One region of the Agathobaculum ammoniilyticum genome, then DNA from elsewhere that is predicted to be linked to it. Evidence: predicted binding sites of a transcription regulator. Region 1 holds the regulator's gene; each other region holds the start of a gene.
What was found. The regulator Rex, encoded in region 1, represses fermentation and respiration genes when NADH is low (regulators of the CRP and FNR family bind a similar motif). The targets are predictions, from matches to a motif close to ATTGTTAANNNNTTAACAAT.
Positions count from the first base shown of each region.

Region 2: a site for Rex is predicted at 2,239-2,258, ahead of OCV66_RS14360 (acetyl-CoA C-acetyltransferase). Genes of this name have one in related genera too.
Region 3: a site for Rex is predicted at 2,125-2,144, ahead of OCV66_RS05250 (butyryl-CoA:acetate CoA-transferase). Genes of this name have one in related genera too.
Region 4: a site for Rex is predicted at 1,900-1,919, ahead of gap (type I glyceraldehyde-3-phosphate dehydrogenase). Genes of this name have one in related genera too.

Region 1 covers NZ_JAOQJE010000024.1:229-4,049, forward strand. Annotated here, with positions in the region: gene metA (homoserine O-acetyltransferase MetA) at 1-852, shown strand, start outside; gene OCV66_RS14905 (redox-sensing transcriptional repressor Rex) at 883-1,521, opposite strand; gene OCV66_RS14910 (isocitrate/isopropylmalate family dehydrogenase) at 1,553-2,710, opposite strand; gene OCV66_RS14915 (aconitate hydratase) at 2,808-3,821, opposite strand, start outside.
Region 2 covers NZ_JAOQJE010000019.1:31,812-35,632, forward strand. Annotated here, with positions in the region: gene OCV66_RS14355 (enoyl-CoA hydratase-related protein) at 42-857, opposite strand; gene OCV66_RS14360 (acetyl-CoA C-acetyltransferase) at 980-2,167, opposite strand; gene OCV66_RS14365 (acyl CoA:acetate/3-ketoacid CoA transferase) at 2,354-3,821, opposite strand, start outside.
Region 3 covers NZ_JAOQJE010000004.1:2,157-5,977, forward strand. Annotated here, with positions in the region: gene OCV66_RS05235 (amino acid ABC transporter ATP-binding protein) at 1-247, opposite strand, end outside; gene OCV66_RS05240 (amino acid ABC transporter permease) at 261-992, opposite strand; gene OCV66_RS05245 (transporter substrate-binding domain-containing protein) at 1,071-1,922, opposite strand; gene OCV66_RS05250 (butyryl-CoA:acetate CoA-transferase) at 2,164-3,507, shown strand; gene OCV66_RS05255 (ECF transporter S component) at 3,659-3,821, shown strand, end outside.
Region 4 covers NZ_JAOQJE010000009.1:37,921-41,741, forward strand. Annotated here, with positions in the region: gene OCV66_RS10485 (S-layer homology domain-containing protein) at 1-603, shown strand, start outside; gene OCV66_RS10490 (ATP-binding protein) at 671-1,753, opposite strand; gene gap (type I glyceraldehyde-3-phosphate dehydrogenase) at 2,009-3,037, shown strand; gene OCV66_RS10500 (DMT family transporter) at 3,099-3,821, shown strand, end outside.

The DNA of each region.
Region 1 (3,821 bases):
GTGATGACCGAGCACCGTGCAACAACGCAGGACATCCGCCCGCTGCGCATCGCGCTGCTCAACCTGATGCCGCTCAAGATCGTGACTGAAACCCAGATCCTGCGCTGCTTGTCCAACACACCGATCCAGATAGAGGTCGACCTGATTCAAACGAAGACCTATCACTCGAAAAACACCCCCGAAGACCATCTGCTCACATTCTACAAAACATTTGACGATATCCGCGATCAAAAGTATGATGGTTTTATCATCACCGGCGCCCCCATCGAAAACATGCCGTTTGAAGAGGTTGAGTATTGGGATGAGCTGGTCCGCATTATGGACTGGACGAAAAACCATGTACATTCCACGTTGTATATCTGTTGGGGCGCGCAGGCAGGCCTTTACCACCACTACGGCATCCCCAAATATCCCTTGCCGCGGAAGATGTCCGGTATCTTCAAGCATCATGTGCTTTTCCCGAAAGAGCCCCTTTTGCGGGGCTTCGACGACGTATTCTGCGCCCCGCATTCACGCCACACCGAGGTACATGCGTCCGATATCCGCAAGGATGACCGCCTGCGCCTGTTGGCGGAATCTCACGAGGCTGGCGTTTATCTGGTTGAGGCGATGAACGGACGGCAAATTTTCGTGCTTGGTCACGGGGAATATGATCCGGACACCCTGAAGAAAGAATATGAACGCGATCTCGCCAAGGGCCTGAACCCCGAGATCCCCCTGCACTATTTTAGGAACGACGACCCCAGCGACGATATTCTGGTCACCTGGAAAGCGCATGCCCACCTTTTCTATACCAACTGGGTCAATTACTACGTTTACCAAACCACACCCTACTCCCTCGATAAAATATAAAAAAAGAAGCGGCCTCAAGCCGCTTCTTTTTTATGCCTCTTCCATGCCGACCAGATGGCACAGCGTCATCAGGCTGTCAGACAAGTGTACATTCTCGACCGGAACGCCCAGCCCCTCCAGATGCAGGTCCTCTCCCGTGAAGTTCCACAGGCCGCGGATACCATGATCGACCAGCTCATGCGCCAAATCGGGCGCATGGGTGCGCGGAATCGTCAGGACGGCAACATCCGGCTTGCGCCGGTCGACAAATTCAAACAGCGTGCTGCTGCTGCGCACCTCATGCCCGCCAAATTTTTTTCCCACTAACTCCTGATTCGCGTCAAACGCACACAGCAGCTTGAATCCGCTGGCCGAAAAATCGAAGTTGTTGAGCAAGGCCCGTCCCAGGTTGCCCGCACCGATCAATACCGCCGTGCGGCCGGCGCGGAGCCCAAGAATAGCGCCCAACTCCTCCTGCAGCTTATCTACATTGTATCCATATCCCTGCTGGCCAAATCCACCAAAGCAGTTGAAATCCTGCCGGATCTGTGAAGCGGTCAGCCCCATACGCTCAGCCAGGGCGCGCGAGGAAATGCGCTGTACGCCCTCAGCTTTCAGCTCACAAATATTGCGGTAGTAGCGCGGCAGACGCTGCACCACCGCCTTGGAGACCTCTTGTTTGCGCTCCACAGGTTTTCATCCTCTCTTTCCCATCACAAAATTACAGCTTCGCAATCGTTTCCAGTACATAATCCGTGAATTCCTGCGCGGTCGCACCAGTATCACGCCCATTGACCACTACCTTTTTCTCTTCAAACATGCAGATATCGAGCGCACGGTCGAGCTTATTCGCCAGTTCGATCTCACCGATGTGCTCGAGCAGCATCACGGAGGCGCGCAGCACGGAGGACGGGTCCGCGTACTGAGCGCGCCCCTCCTGCACCATGCGCGGCGCGGAACCGTGGATGGCCTCGAACATCGCGTAGCGCTTGCCGATATTGGCCGAACCCGCGGTGCCTACGCCGCCCTGAATCTCGGCCGCCTCGTCGGTGATGATATCGCCGTACAGGTTGGGCAGCACGACCACCTTGAAATCGCGGCGGCGTTTTTCGTCCAGAAGCTTCGCGGTCATGATATCGATGTACCAGTCGTCAAACTCGACCTCCGGATACTCCTTTGCGACCCGCTGGCAGGTGTCGAGGAATTTGCCGTCCGTGGTCTTGATGATATTGGCCTTGGTCACGCAGGAGACGCGGTTCTTGCCGGTCTTGCGCGCGTAATCAAACGCCAGGCGCGCGATGCGCTCGCAGCCCTGCGAGGTCGCCACTGTAAAGTCGATGAACAGATCGTCCGCAATCTGCACGCCCTGCGAGCCGACCGCATAGCCGCCCTCGGTGTTTTCGCGATAGAACGTCCAGTCGATCCCCAGCTCAGGCACCTTGACTGGACGCACGTTGGCGAACAGGTCGAGCGCTTTGCGCATCGCCACATTCGCGGATTCCACATTCGGCCACGGATCGCCCTTGCGCGGGGTCGTGGTCGGCCCCTTGAGAATTACATGGCACTGTTTGAGCTCCTCCATCACATCGGGCGGGATGGCGCAGCCCAGCTCAGCGCGACGCTCGATGGTCAGCCCGTCTATCACACGGAACTCCACTTTCCCCGCCTTGACCTTGTCGGCCAGCAGGGCCTCGAGCGCGTGCTGCGCCATGCCGGTGATCATCGGGCCGATACCGTCGCCGCCGCACACGCCGATGATGAGCTTGTCAAGCTTTGTATAGTTAATAAAGTCATCCTGTGCTTTCATATCCGCGATGCGCGCAAGCTGGCTTTCTACCACTGCTTCAAATTTATCCAGAATGGACTGGTCGATCGACATAACGGTGTCCTCCTCATACCATTGATATTATTTTAACAAATTTTCTGCATCCTGTCAAGAAAGAGGAGGCTGGGAAAGCGCCCCTCTCCTCTTTTCCTTATTGCGCCGCCTGTTCCTTGGCATAGTTGAGCGTGCCGCCCGCGAGCAGCGCGCCGCGCTGACGGTCGGAAACGTCGCAGTCCGCCTTGAAGGTCCTGTCGCCGCATACCACGGTAACCTGACTGCCGTTTTTGATTTCCTCCAGCACATGCGGCAGCGCGATCTCATCCAGCAGGTTGATCGCGTCGTAGTCCGCCGGATCGGCGAAAGTCAGCGGCAGGATGCCCGAGTTGACCAGATTGGCCTTATGGATACGGGCGAACGACTTGCACAGCACGGCTTTGACGCCCAGATACAGCGGAACGAGCGCCGCGTGCTCGCGCGACGAGCCCTGGCCGTAGTTGGCGCCGCCGACGATGACGCCGCCGCCCTGCTCCTTGCAGCGCGCCGGAAATTCCGGATCGACATTGATAAAACAGTAATTCGAGTAGTATGGCACGTTCGAACGGTAGGGCAGCAGCTTCGCGCCCGCCGGCAGGATATGGTCGGTGGTGATGTTGTCCTCGGTCTTGAGTACGACGCGGCCCGTATAGGACGCTTCCAGCGCCTTGCCCAGCGGGAACGGCTTGATGTTCGGGCCGCGTACAACCTCGACCTCGGCCGGATTTTCTGCGGGCCTTACGATCATGTTGTCGTTGATGACGAAATGCTCCGGCATTTCAATCGCCGGCATTTCTCCCAGCGTGCGCGGGTCGGTCAGCACGCCCGCGAGCGCACTCGCCGCCGCGACCTCGGGCGATACCAGATAAATCTGCGCGTCCTGCGTCCCCGAGCGGCCCTCAAAGTTACGGTTGAAGGTACGCAGGGATACACCCGCGGACTCCGGCGACTGTCCCATGCCGATGCAGGGACCGCAGGCGCACTCGAGGATGCGCGCGCCCGCCGCGATAATATCCGCCAGCGCACCGTTCTGTGCGAGCATGTTAAACACCTGTTTGGAACCCGGGCTGATGGTGAGCGAAACGTCCGGATGCACGGTTTTACCCTTGAGGATGGACGCGACTTTCATCAT
Region 2 (3,821 bases), on a different contig from region 1:
TATAACCCTCTCTCTCAATGATTGCAGATAAACAAACGCGCTTACTTGTTCTTGAACTCCTTGGCGGGCTTTTCCTTATTCTTATCAAGGAAATAAGCCATGCCATACTTCTGGTCCTCAGTCGCGAAGCACTCGCCGAAGATGTTGCCCTCCAGCTTGAGCGCGGAATTCAGGTCGGTCTGCATGCCGACGTTGATCGCTTCCTTGCAGAGCGCGACAGCGATCGGCGCCTGCGCCGCAATCTCCTCGGCCAGCTTCATGGCTTCGTCCATCAGCTGCTCCAGCGGGTAAACGTAGTTGACCAGGCCCATCTCCAGCGCCTGCTGTGCGGTGTAGTTGCCGCGGGCGGTATAAATAAGCTCCTTGGCCTTGCCGAGGCCTACGATGCGGGCCAGACGCTGCGTGCCGCCGCAGCCCGGCGTGATGCCCAAGCCAACCTCCGGCTGGCCGAACAGCGCGTTATCGGATGCAAGGCGGATATCGCAGGACATCGCCAACTCGCAGCCGCCACCCAGGCAGAAGCCGTTGATTGCGGCAATGACCGGACGCTTGAAGTTCTCGATCTTCCAGCAAACACGGTTGCCGTTGTTGCCGAACTTCTTGCCTTCCTCAACGGACAGGGTGGACATTTCGGAAATGTCCGCGCCGGCCACGAAAGAGTTGACGGTCTTGCCCTTCTTGTTTACCATGGAGGAACCGGTCAGCACGACGCAGTATACGTCGTCCATTGCCGCAACTTCGTCGAACGCTTCCTCGAGCTGGCCGTACATATCGGTGGACAGCGCGTTCATGGCTTTCATGTGCTCGATCTTGACGACCGCTACATGGCCTTTCTTTTCAACTACTACATCAGTCATTGGTAAGACTTCCCTTCAAATTGATGTCGGAATCTTATATACGAGGTGCGCCGCGCACCTGCGCAATCGAATGCTTTGGAGATAGGGGGCCTGCAAAAAGCCCCCTATCATGCCGGTTTGATTTACTTGCAGAGCTCGTCGCGCTCAACAATGATCGCTTCGCCCATGCCGCCGCCGATGCACATGGTGGCAAGGCCGAGGGTGGAGTCGCGCTTGATCATTTCGTAGATCAGCGTGGTGGTGATACGGCAGCCTGCCGCGCCGATCGGGTGGCCCAGTGCGATCGCGCCGCCGTTGACATTGACCTTGTCCATATCAAAGCCCAGCTCGCGGTTGACCGCAGCGGCCTGCGCGGCAAACGCCTCGTTGGACTCGACAAGGTCGAGGTCGGCAACGGTCAGGCCGGCGCGCCCCAGCGCCTGGCGGGTGGACTCGATCGGGCCGACGCCCATGATGGACGGGTCGCAGCCGACAGAGCCGAACGAACGGATCTTGACGAGCGGCTTGAGGCCGTGCGCCTTCACATAATCCTCGGACGCGATAATCATCGCGGCACCGGCGTCGTTGATGCCGGAAGCGTTGCCCGCGGTGACGGTACCGTCCTTCTTGAACGCCGGACGCAGCTTGGCCAGTCCTTCCAGCGTGGTCTGCGGGCGGCAGTGCTCGTCGGTATCGAAAATAACGGTTTCCTTCTTCTTCTTGACCTCTACCGGAACGATCTCGTCCTTGAAGCGGCCGGAGGAAATCGCCTTGGCGGCCTTCATCTGGGACTCGTAGCCGATCTGGTCCTGCATCTCGCGGGTGATGCCATACTGCTCGGCAACGTTTTCCGCGGTGATGCCCATGTGGTACTGGTTAAAAATATCAAATACGCCGTCATGAACCATCATATCAACCAGCTTGACGTCGTTCATGCGCGCGCCCCAGCGCACGTTGTGGGAAACGTACGGTGCGCCGGACATGGACTCAACGCCGCCGACCAGCATGAGCTGATCCTCGCCGGAACGGATGATCTGGGAACCGAGCGAAATTGCGCGCATGGAGGACGCGCAGACCTTGTTGAGGGTCATGGCGGGGGTGGTGATCGGCAGGCCCGCGCCAATCAGGACCTGACGGGCAACGTTCTGGCCGCAGCCGCCCTGCAGCACCTGGCCGAACATTACTTCATCGATCGCTTCCTTGTCCACACCGGCGCGCTCGATCGCCGCATTGGCGGCAACAACGCCGAGCTGGGCTGCGGGTACGTCGCGGAGGGTGCCGCCGTAAGTACCGATCGCGGTACGGGCTGCGGAACAGATATAAACGTTCATTTGGCTGTTTCTCCTTTTCTTCTCTTACGCCGGTGATGCCGGCGCAGCGGTTTGTGACATCTCTTAACGAGTTCGTTAATATTTTATCAAATGTGCAGAAAAATGCAAGGGGTTTTTGTAAGGAATATGGCCCAAATCTTAAAATACCCATAACTTGCACAACACACACAAGGAATAAATCGGGAATTAATCGTTTGCCAGACCCATCAGTTCATCGCGGAAAATACGCGAGTCCATCAGCTTGATCGAACCGTCCGCCTGGCGGGCGATCTGGGGCGCGAATTCCATCTGATCGAGCACCTGGGTCTGCAGGTCGATGCCGGGCGCGATCTCGACCAGGGTAACGCCCTCCGGACGCAACTCGAACACGCAGCGCTCGGTAATGTACAGGACGGGCTGGTGTACCTCGTTGGCATAGTCGCCGGAGAACGTGATGTGCTCGACCGCATTGACGAACTTCTTCTTCGCGCCCTCCTGGGTGATGATCAGCTTGCCGTCGCGGCACTCGGTCTTGAGGCCCTTGGCGGTAAACGTGCCGCAGTAGACGACCTTTTTGGCGTTCTGGGTGATGTCGATGAATCCGCCCGCGCCGGCTAAGCGGGTGCCGAACTTGGACACGTTCAGATCGCCGTTGGGCGCGGTTTCAGCCAGGCCAAGGAACGCGACGTCCAGGCCGCCGCCCTGGTAGAAGTCAAACTGCACGTTGTGCGGGATGATGCACATTGCGTTGGCGGCCGCGCCGAACTGGGTGCCGCCATAGGGGACGCCCGCGATCGAGCCGGCCTCGACGGTCAGGGTCATCTTGTCCGAAATGCCCTCCTCGGCGGCGACGTTGGCAATCTTTTCCGGAGCGCCGGTACCAAGGTTGACGATCGCATCCGGCGGCAGCTCCATGGCCGCGCGGCGGGCGATGATTTTCTTGGCGTCCATCGGGATGGGCGGGATGGCGTCCACCGGAATGCGGAATTCGCCGGTCAGCGCGCCGTCATACGGCATGCCGAGGCACTGCATGTTTTCCTCCTCCGAGCCGACGACGACCGAATCCACATAAATACCCGGAATCGCCACCAGCTTCGGATCGAGCGAGCCGCCCTGCACGATCTTTTCGACCTGCACGATGACCTTGCCGCCCGAGTTCTTGCACGCCTGCGCCATCGCGGTCACGTCCAGCGGGCCGATCTCGCGGTGTACGGTGCAGTTGCCGTATTCGTCGCAGTAGGAAGCGCGCAGGAACACCACGTTGATCGGGAAGCCCTTATACAGCAGGCGCTCCTGCCCCTCGATGTTGACGACCTTGACCAGATCCTCCTTGGTCACATCGTTGAGCTTGCCGCCGCCGTTGCGCGGGTCGGCAAAGGTCTTGAGGCCGACGTGGGTGATCGTGCCAATGTTGTGCGCCGCGATATCGCGGTACATATGCGAAATAACGCCCTGCGGCAGGTTGTACGCCTCGATCTTGTTGGCCAGCGCCAGCTCTCCCAGACGGGGCGCGCGGTCCCAGTGGCCGCCAATGACGCGCTTTACCATGCCCTCGTGGCCGTAGTGGTCGCCGCCGGTGCCGTCGCGGTGGCCCTGGCCGGCCGCGAAGAACAGCGTCAGATTGTTCGGATGGCCGGTCTCCAGAAAGCGCTTTTCCAGCGCCTTGGACAGGGTT
Region 3 (3,821 bases), on a different contig from region 1:
GGCGGATTTCCGCGTCGCTCTTGGCGGCGCGGTCGGCGGCGTCAAACAGGGTTTCGCCGTTTACCAGGATACGGCCCGCGTTTGGGGTTTCCAGAAAGTTCAGGCAGCGCAGCAGGGTCGTCTTGCCCGAACCGGACGAGCCGATAATGGCCAGCGCCTTGCCGCGCTCCAGGGAAAAGCTGATGTCCTGTAGCACCTTGGTCGGGCCAAAGCTTTTTTCGATGTTTTGTACTTCAAGAATAGGCATTGCGGCTCGCTCCTTATACACGGAAATAGTCCATTTTCCTTTCCAGCCAGCCGAACAGCAGCGTCAGCACGCCGCAGAACACGAGGAAGAAAAGGGCGGTGGAGAACAACGGCCAGATCAGGCCGCGGTTGATGAATTCCTTGCTCATCATGATGATCTCCTTGGTGGCGATGATGTTGGCCAGCGCGGTATCCTTGATAAGCGTCATGAATTCGTTGCCCATGGGCGGGATCACGCGCTTGACGACCTGCAGCAGCGTGATCTTGAAGAAAATCTGCCGTTTGGTCATGCCGAGCACCTGGCCGGCCTCATACTGGCCGCGCGGGATAGACTGGATACCGCCGCGGAAAATCTCGGAAAAATAGCAGGCGTAGTTGATTGCGAACGCGGCGCAGGTCGCGACCACGCGCCCGTCCGTACCCATGGCGTTCCACGGCTGGCCCCAGTGCAGCAGGCCGGGGCCATAGTAGATGAAGATGATCTGCAGCATGAGCGGCGTGCCGCGGACGATCCACACAAAGAACTTGATGAGAAGGGCGATCGGGCGCAGCCCGACCAGCATGGCGCCCCATTTGCCGGACGCAAGGCGGCTGCCGCGCAGGCAGCGGAACGGTTCCCACCTGTTCATGGCGCCGAACGCCACAAGCAGGCCGACGGGCAGCGCGACCAGCAGTGTGACCACAAAGATCGTGCAGTTGATTCCAAAGCTTTGGAACAGATTGGTGAAGATAACCGAGGGGTTCATAGGATTCCTCCAAACAAAACCAAGCGGGGCAGCAGTAAGCTGTCCCGTTCGGTGTAAAATTTGTGTAGGTAAATTTGTTTATTCTGCTAGGGAAAGGCCGTATTTTTCAGCCAGAGACTGCAGCGTACCGTCTTCATTCAGTGTAGCCATGATCTCATTGACCTTGTCGCACAGGTCACTTCCCTTGCGGAAGCCGATGCCATACTGCTCCTCATGGAATACGCCGCAGATGGTCAGGTCCGCGAAGTCGGTACCCTCGCCGATCATGTTTTCCGCCATGGTCTGGTCAAAAATTGCGGCGTCCGCCGTACCCGACTTGACCTCGAGCAGCGCGTCGGTCTGCTTGCTGACCGTGACCAGGTTGGACTGGCTGAGGTTCTCGTCCTCCTCTGCCACGCTTTGTGCGGCCGAGCCGGCCTCTACCGCCACCGTCTTGCCGACCAGATTGGCGTAATCCGCGTAAGTATCCTTGTTTTCTGTCTTGGTGACGACCACCTGGGTATTCTGTACATAGGGGTCGGAAACCGAAATATTCTGCTTGAGGTCCTCCGTGATGGTCATGCCGTTCCACAGGCAGTCCACCTCACCACTTTCCAGGCTGACCTGCTTGGTATCCCAAACGATCTCGATGAATTCCGGCTCCACGCCGAGCTTTTCACAGACCGCCTGCGCGAACTCGGTGTCAAAGCCGGTGAATTCGCCGGTCTGCTCGTCGGTATAGTTCATCGGCTCATAGACCGTGTAGCCGATTTTCAGCTTGCCGGCGTCTTCGATCTGCGCCAGGTCGCTGTCTGCGGCGGCGGTGTCGGACGGATTGGCCGCGTCGTCGCCGCTCGTGGTATCGGCGGAGCTGTCGCTGCCGCAGCCTGCCAGCAGAGAGGCGCTCATCGCGCCGGCGAGCAACAGCGCCAGAAGCTTTTTGGTTTTCATGGGAATGCCCTCCTAAATTCATTGCATAATTACGGTACTGTGAAAGTCATTTATCATTGTACCACTTTATTTGAGAAAATCAAGAAAAACTTTCTGGTCACTTTCTGGGTGAATGGTTGTAAGTGTTGTAAATGGCAACTCCTTGCTTGACCTGTACAGGGGGAATATAGTATTATATACAATAGATATAATAGATAACAAGATTGTTAAAGAATAAACAAAGACGGAGGTTTGGGCAATCATGGATTACGAAGCTCTTTATCAGCAGAAGCTGACCACGGCGGATGAGGCTGTCAAGGTGGTCAAATCGGGCGACTGGGTGGACTACGGCTGGTGTACCGGCACGGCCTGCGCGCTGGACAAGGCGCTCGCCGGACGGATGAGCGAGTTGGAGGATATCAACCTGCGCGGCGGCATCCTGATGTGGCAGCCCGCTATATTCCAGATTCCGGACGTAGAAAAGAAGATCACCTGGAACTCCTGGCACATGGGCGGCGTCGAGCGCAAGGCCTGCACCGCGGGCTTCGGCTTTTATAATGCGCTGCGCTATTCCGAGCTGCCGCGCTACTACCGGGAGAATGTCAAGCACGTCAACGTGGCGATGTTCCAGGTTGCGCCGATGGACAGCCACGGCTACTTCAGCTTCGGCCCGAACGCGTCCCACCTGAAGGCAGTGTGCGACGTGTCCGACGTTGTCATCGTCGAGGTCAATAAGAACATGCCGCGCTGCCTGGGCGGCTTTGAGGAAGCGGTCCACATCTCCGAGGTAGATATGGTCGTCGAGGGTGAGAACCCGCCGATCGCGGAGTTGGGCGCCGGCGGTGCGCCGACCGACGTTGACCGCGCGGTGGCCAAGCTGATCGTGGAGGAGATCCCGAATGGCGCCTGCCTGCAGCTGGGCATCGGCGGCATGCCGAATACGGTCGGTTCCATGATTGCGGAATCCGACCTGAAGGATCTCGGCGTACATACCGAGATGTATGTGGACGCGTTTGTCGACATCGCCATGGCGGGTAAGATCAACGGCCTGAGCAAGGGGATCGATCGGGGCAAGCAGGTGTATGCGTTCGGCGCTGGCACCAAAAAGCTCTATGACTATATCGACAACAATCCGGAATGCTACGCGGCTCCCGTATCCTATACCAACGACGCGCGCACCATCGCCCAGATCGACAACTTCATTTCGATCAACAACGCAGTGGATATCGACCTGTTCGGCCAGGTGAACGCGGAAACGGCCGGCACCAAGCAGATCTCCGGCGCGGGCGGCCAGCTCGACTTTGTGCTGGGCGCGTACCTGTCCAAGGGCGGCAAGAGCTTTATCTGCTGTTCGTCCACATTCAAGCAGAAGGATGGCTCGATCGCTTCCCGCATCCGCCCGACGCTGGCGGACGGTTCGGTCGTGACCGACGCGCGCCCGAACGTACACTGGTTCGTTACCGAGTACGGCAAGGTGTGTCTCAAGGGCCTGTCATCCTGGCAGCGCGCGGAGGCGCTGATCTCGGTCGCGCATCCCGACTTCCGCGAGCAGCTCATTCAGGACGCGGAAAAAATGCACATCTGGAAGCGTTCCAACAAGCGCTGAGACGGAAAGTACCAGGCGGCCTATCTGCGGATGGGCCGCTTTTCTGCATGCAGTCTGGCATTATGAAAAATGTTTGATCTGGCGCTTTGTAAAAGGCCATACAGGGAGTACAATAGTACCAACAAAGGAAAAACAGAGAGGGTGTCACAATATGAAAAGCAAAAAAACCAGAACGATCATCCTTGCTGCTCTGCTCGCGGCGCTGACGACGGTCGCAACCATGATTATCCGTATCCCGACGCCGACGCTCGGCTATATTCACTTGGGCGACGGGCTGGTGCTGCTCTGCGGCATCCTGTTGGGGCCGGGGCTGG
Region 4 (3,821 bases), on a different contig from region 1:
GCCCTGCCGGCCGACGTGGCCGATACCGCGTGGTATGCGCCGGCGGTCCACTATGTGCTGGAGCAGGGACTGATGGATCTTGCCGCGCCGGTGGACGCGGGCTTCTGGCCGCTGCACGCGGTCAGCCGTCAGGCGGTTGCGGACGCGCTCTACCGTGATGCCAAAAACAGGGACGAAAAGCTGACAGCGGGCGCCGCGGGCATGGGCATCCGCGAGATGGCCGACTACGCGGATATCGGTCAGGACTACTATCTGGCGATGACTTTCTGCTTTGACGCAGGCATCCTCACCGGCGACGACGAGAAACGCCTGCGCCCTGGGAAAACGGTTTCCCGCGAGGAGTTCGCGGCGATGCTGACGCGCTACCTCGGCCTGCTGGAGGAGAACGGCCTGACCGAAACTGTGCCGGGCGACGGCATGGCCGTGCAGGAGTTCACCGACGCTTCGCAGATCTCGGATTGGGCGGCGGACAGCGTTGCGTTCTGCCTGAAGAATGGGCTGATGAACGGCAACACGGACGGTTCGTTCGCTCCGCAGGGCAATGTGCTTCGCGCGGAACTGGCGCAGGTTTTGAGAAACATCGCCTCGGATGCCGGCCGGTAAGACAACCCCAAAAGAAAAACCGCTGTATCCGGGTGGATACGGCGGTTTTTTGCCTGTGCCGAGGCAGTCAGTCAAAGATGGAAAACTCGATCTCTTCGAGCGAGTAGCCCTCCTCCAAAATCATCGGCGCGCGCAGGTTGTTATCCGCAAGCGCGGCCGGCAGGTGGGCGATGCTCATGTGCAGCTCGCTTCCGCCGCCCTCCCGCGGGGACAGGAGCAGGCTGCCGCCGTGGGCCTGCGCGATGCGCTGGATCAGGGGCAGACCGAGGCCGAGCGGCGCGCCGCAGCGCGCCAGGGAAAGGTAATCGTCCAGCGAAACCTGCCGCTCCCAGCCAGTCAGGAGCGCTTCAAACAGCTCCGCATCCAGGCCGGGGCCGCGATCCGCAACCGTGATGGTCGCAAAGCTGCTGTCGTCGGTCAGGGTAAGGACGATATCGCCGCCCGCGGGGGACGCGTGCAGCGCGTTGGACAGAAGGTTGTATAGAGCCTTTTGGATCAGCTGCGGCTCGATCAGCGCGTCGCAGAAATCGGGCGCGTGTACGGTGATGTTTTTGGTGCCGTGCGACGGGCCGTACAGCACCGCATTGGCCGCGGCCGTCTGGCAGAGAGCCACGAGGTCGGTGCGGTATAGGCGGAGCTGCTCGGTGAGAGGCGGGTCGTGCAGGAAATCGGAATGGGTTAGTATGCGGTGCATACGCAGGCATTGCTTGCGCAGCTCGGCCGCGAGAGCGGGATCCTGCACCTGTTCTGCGCAGGCGAAAAGCGTGCCGAGATACTGCGCGCTTTTTGCGTGCAGTACGCGCAGGCTCCCGTCGTAAGAGGAGCGGTTGTCGTGCAGGAACGCGAGCAGCGCGCCGCCGCGGTGCGGCAGCAGTTCCAGGCGGTATTCGGCGCCGTCCAGCTCCTCATAAACGGTGCGCGGTGCCTGCTGCACGATGCAGTCGCGCAGCGCGCCGGCGGAGGCGCCGCTCAAGAGCTGGTCGATGCGTTCGAGCGGGTGCAGGCCGGTCAGGCGCGCCGCGGCGTCGTTGCAGGCCTCAATATATAGCGTCGGTCCTACTGTGAGCAATGCTGCGTCGTGCAGCGCGGTACGGTTCAGCAGGGCGCGCAGAGCCGCGCTGTCAAGCTGAGAGAAAAATGTATCCGCCATCTCTATCCTCCGAATCGCTGATCTTTCTGTTTCTTTGTGGGTATAAGGCTGCTTACGGACTGCAATACTATATTTTGTATGATGCTTCTATTATACCACCAGACGGGACCGCTTTGCAAAGAAAAATGTACAAAAACCCAGAATATAATGACAAAAATTTCACAAATATTACACCTTGCGGCATATCGTCCAGATAGTGTATAATAAAGCCATCGACAAGAAGATAATTGTCAAAATTGAGGAGGAACACTGCAAATGGCTATTAAAGTAGGTATCAATGGCTTTGGCCGTATCGGCCGTATGGTTTTCCGCGCTGGTCTGAAGAACCCGAATATCGAATTCGTAGCGGTAAACGATCCGTTCATGACGCCGGACTACATGGCGTACATGCTCAAGTACGACACCATGCACGGCCGCTATGACGGTACCATTGAGTATGACGACAACTCCATCACCGTGGATGGCAAGAAGGTTCTTTTCCACGCTGAGATGGATCCCAAGAACATCCCGTGGGGTAAGGACGGCGTTGATTACGTTGTCGAGTCCACCGGCGTTTTCCTGACCAAGGAAAAGGCGCAGGCGCACATCGACGGCGGCGCGAAGAAGGTCATCATGTCCGCCCCGTCCAAGGACGACACCCCGATGTTCGTTATGGGCGTTAACCAGGACACCTACACCAAGGATATGACCTTTGTTTCCAACGCTTCCTGCACCACCAACTGCCTGGCGCCGATCGCCAAGGTTCTGGACGAGGCGTTCGGCATCACCGAGGGCCTGATGACCACCGTTCACTCCACCACCGGCACCCAGAAGACCGTTGACGGCCCCTCCAAGAAGGACTGGCGCGGCGGCCGTGCGGCTTCCGGCAACATCATCCCGTCCTCCACTGGCGCTGCCAAGGCGGTAGGCAAGGTTTACCCGAAGCTGAACGGCAAGCTGACCGGTATGTCCATGCGTGTTCCGACCTTGGACGTGTCCGTTGTTGACCTGACCTGCAATCTGGCTAAGCCGGCCACCTACGACGAGATCTGCGCGGCGATGAAGGCTGCTTCTGAGAAGCCGCTTTCCGAGGGCGGCCTGAAGGGCGTTCTGGGTTACACCGACGAGGACGTTGTTTCTTCCGACTTCCTGGGCGACGAGCGCACCTCCATCTTCGACAAGAAGGCTGGCATCGCGCTGACCGACACCTTCGTCAAGGTTGTTTCCTGGTACGACAACGAGTGGGGCTACTCCAACAAGCTGCTGATGCTCATCGAGCACATGGCTGAGGTTGACAACAAGTAAGTCAGTCCTGTAGCAACGTAAAACCAAAAGACCTCTTGTGATCTGCACAAGAGGTCTTTTTGTGAAAGGGGAAAACTGTGTGAAGCGGGATAAAATGCTGCGCGGCGTGCTGCTGACGCTGACGGGCGGTATCTTTTGGGGGCTTTCCGGCGCCTGCGGCCAGTTCCTGCTGCAGGCAAAGGGCGTACCGACCGGATGGCTGGTTTCGGTGCGCCTGTTGTCGGCCGGCGCGATCCTGCTGCTGCTATGCTTGCTGCGGGGCGAAAAGCAGGTGTTCCGCATCTGGAAGCAGGACACCGCCGGCATCCTGGTGTTTGGCGTGCTGGGCATGAGCATGTGCCAGTATACATATTTTTCCGCAATCACATACTCCAACGCGGGGACCGCCACCGTGCTGGAGTATCTTTCGCCGGTCCTGATCCTGGTGTACCTATCGGTCCGCAGCCGCCGCCCGCCACGGGGCATTGAGGTGCTGTCCATCCTGCTGGCCGTGGGCGGAACCTTCCTGCTGGCGACGCACGGGCATCCGGGGGAGATGGTCCTGTCCAGCCGTGCGCTGTTCTGGGGGCTGCTGAGCGCGGTAGCCATGTCGATCTATGCGGTGCAGCCGGTGCCGCTGCTGCATAAATACGGTGCGGCGCTTGTAACAGCATGGGGCATGCTGCTCGGCGGCACGGCGCTGTCCTTCCTGTTCCGCCCGTGGCGGATGCCTGTGACGCTGGACGCCGGGGCGGTCAGCGCGCTCGCGGTCGTTGTTCTGGTCGGCTCGGTCGCGGCGTTCACG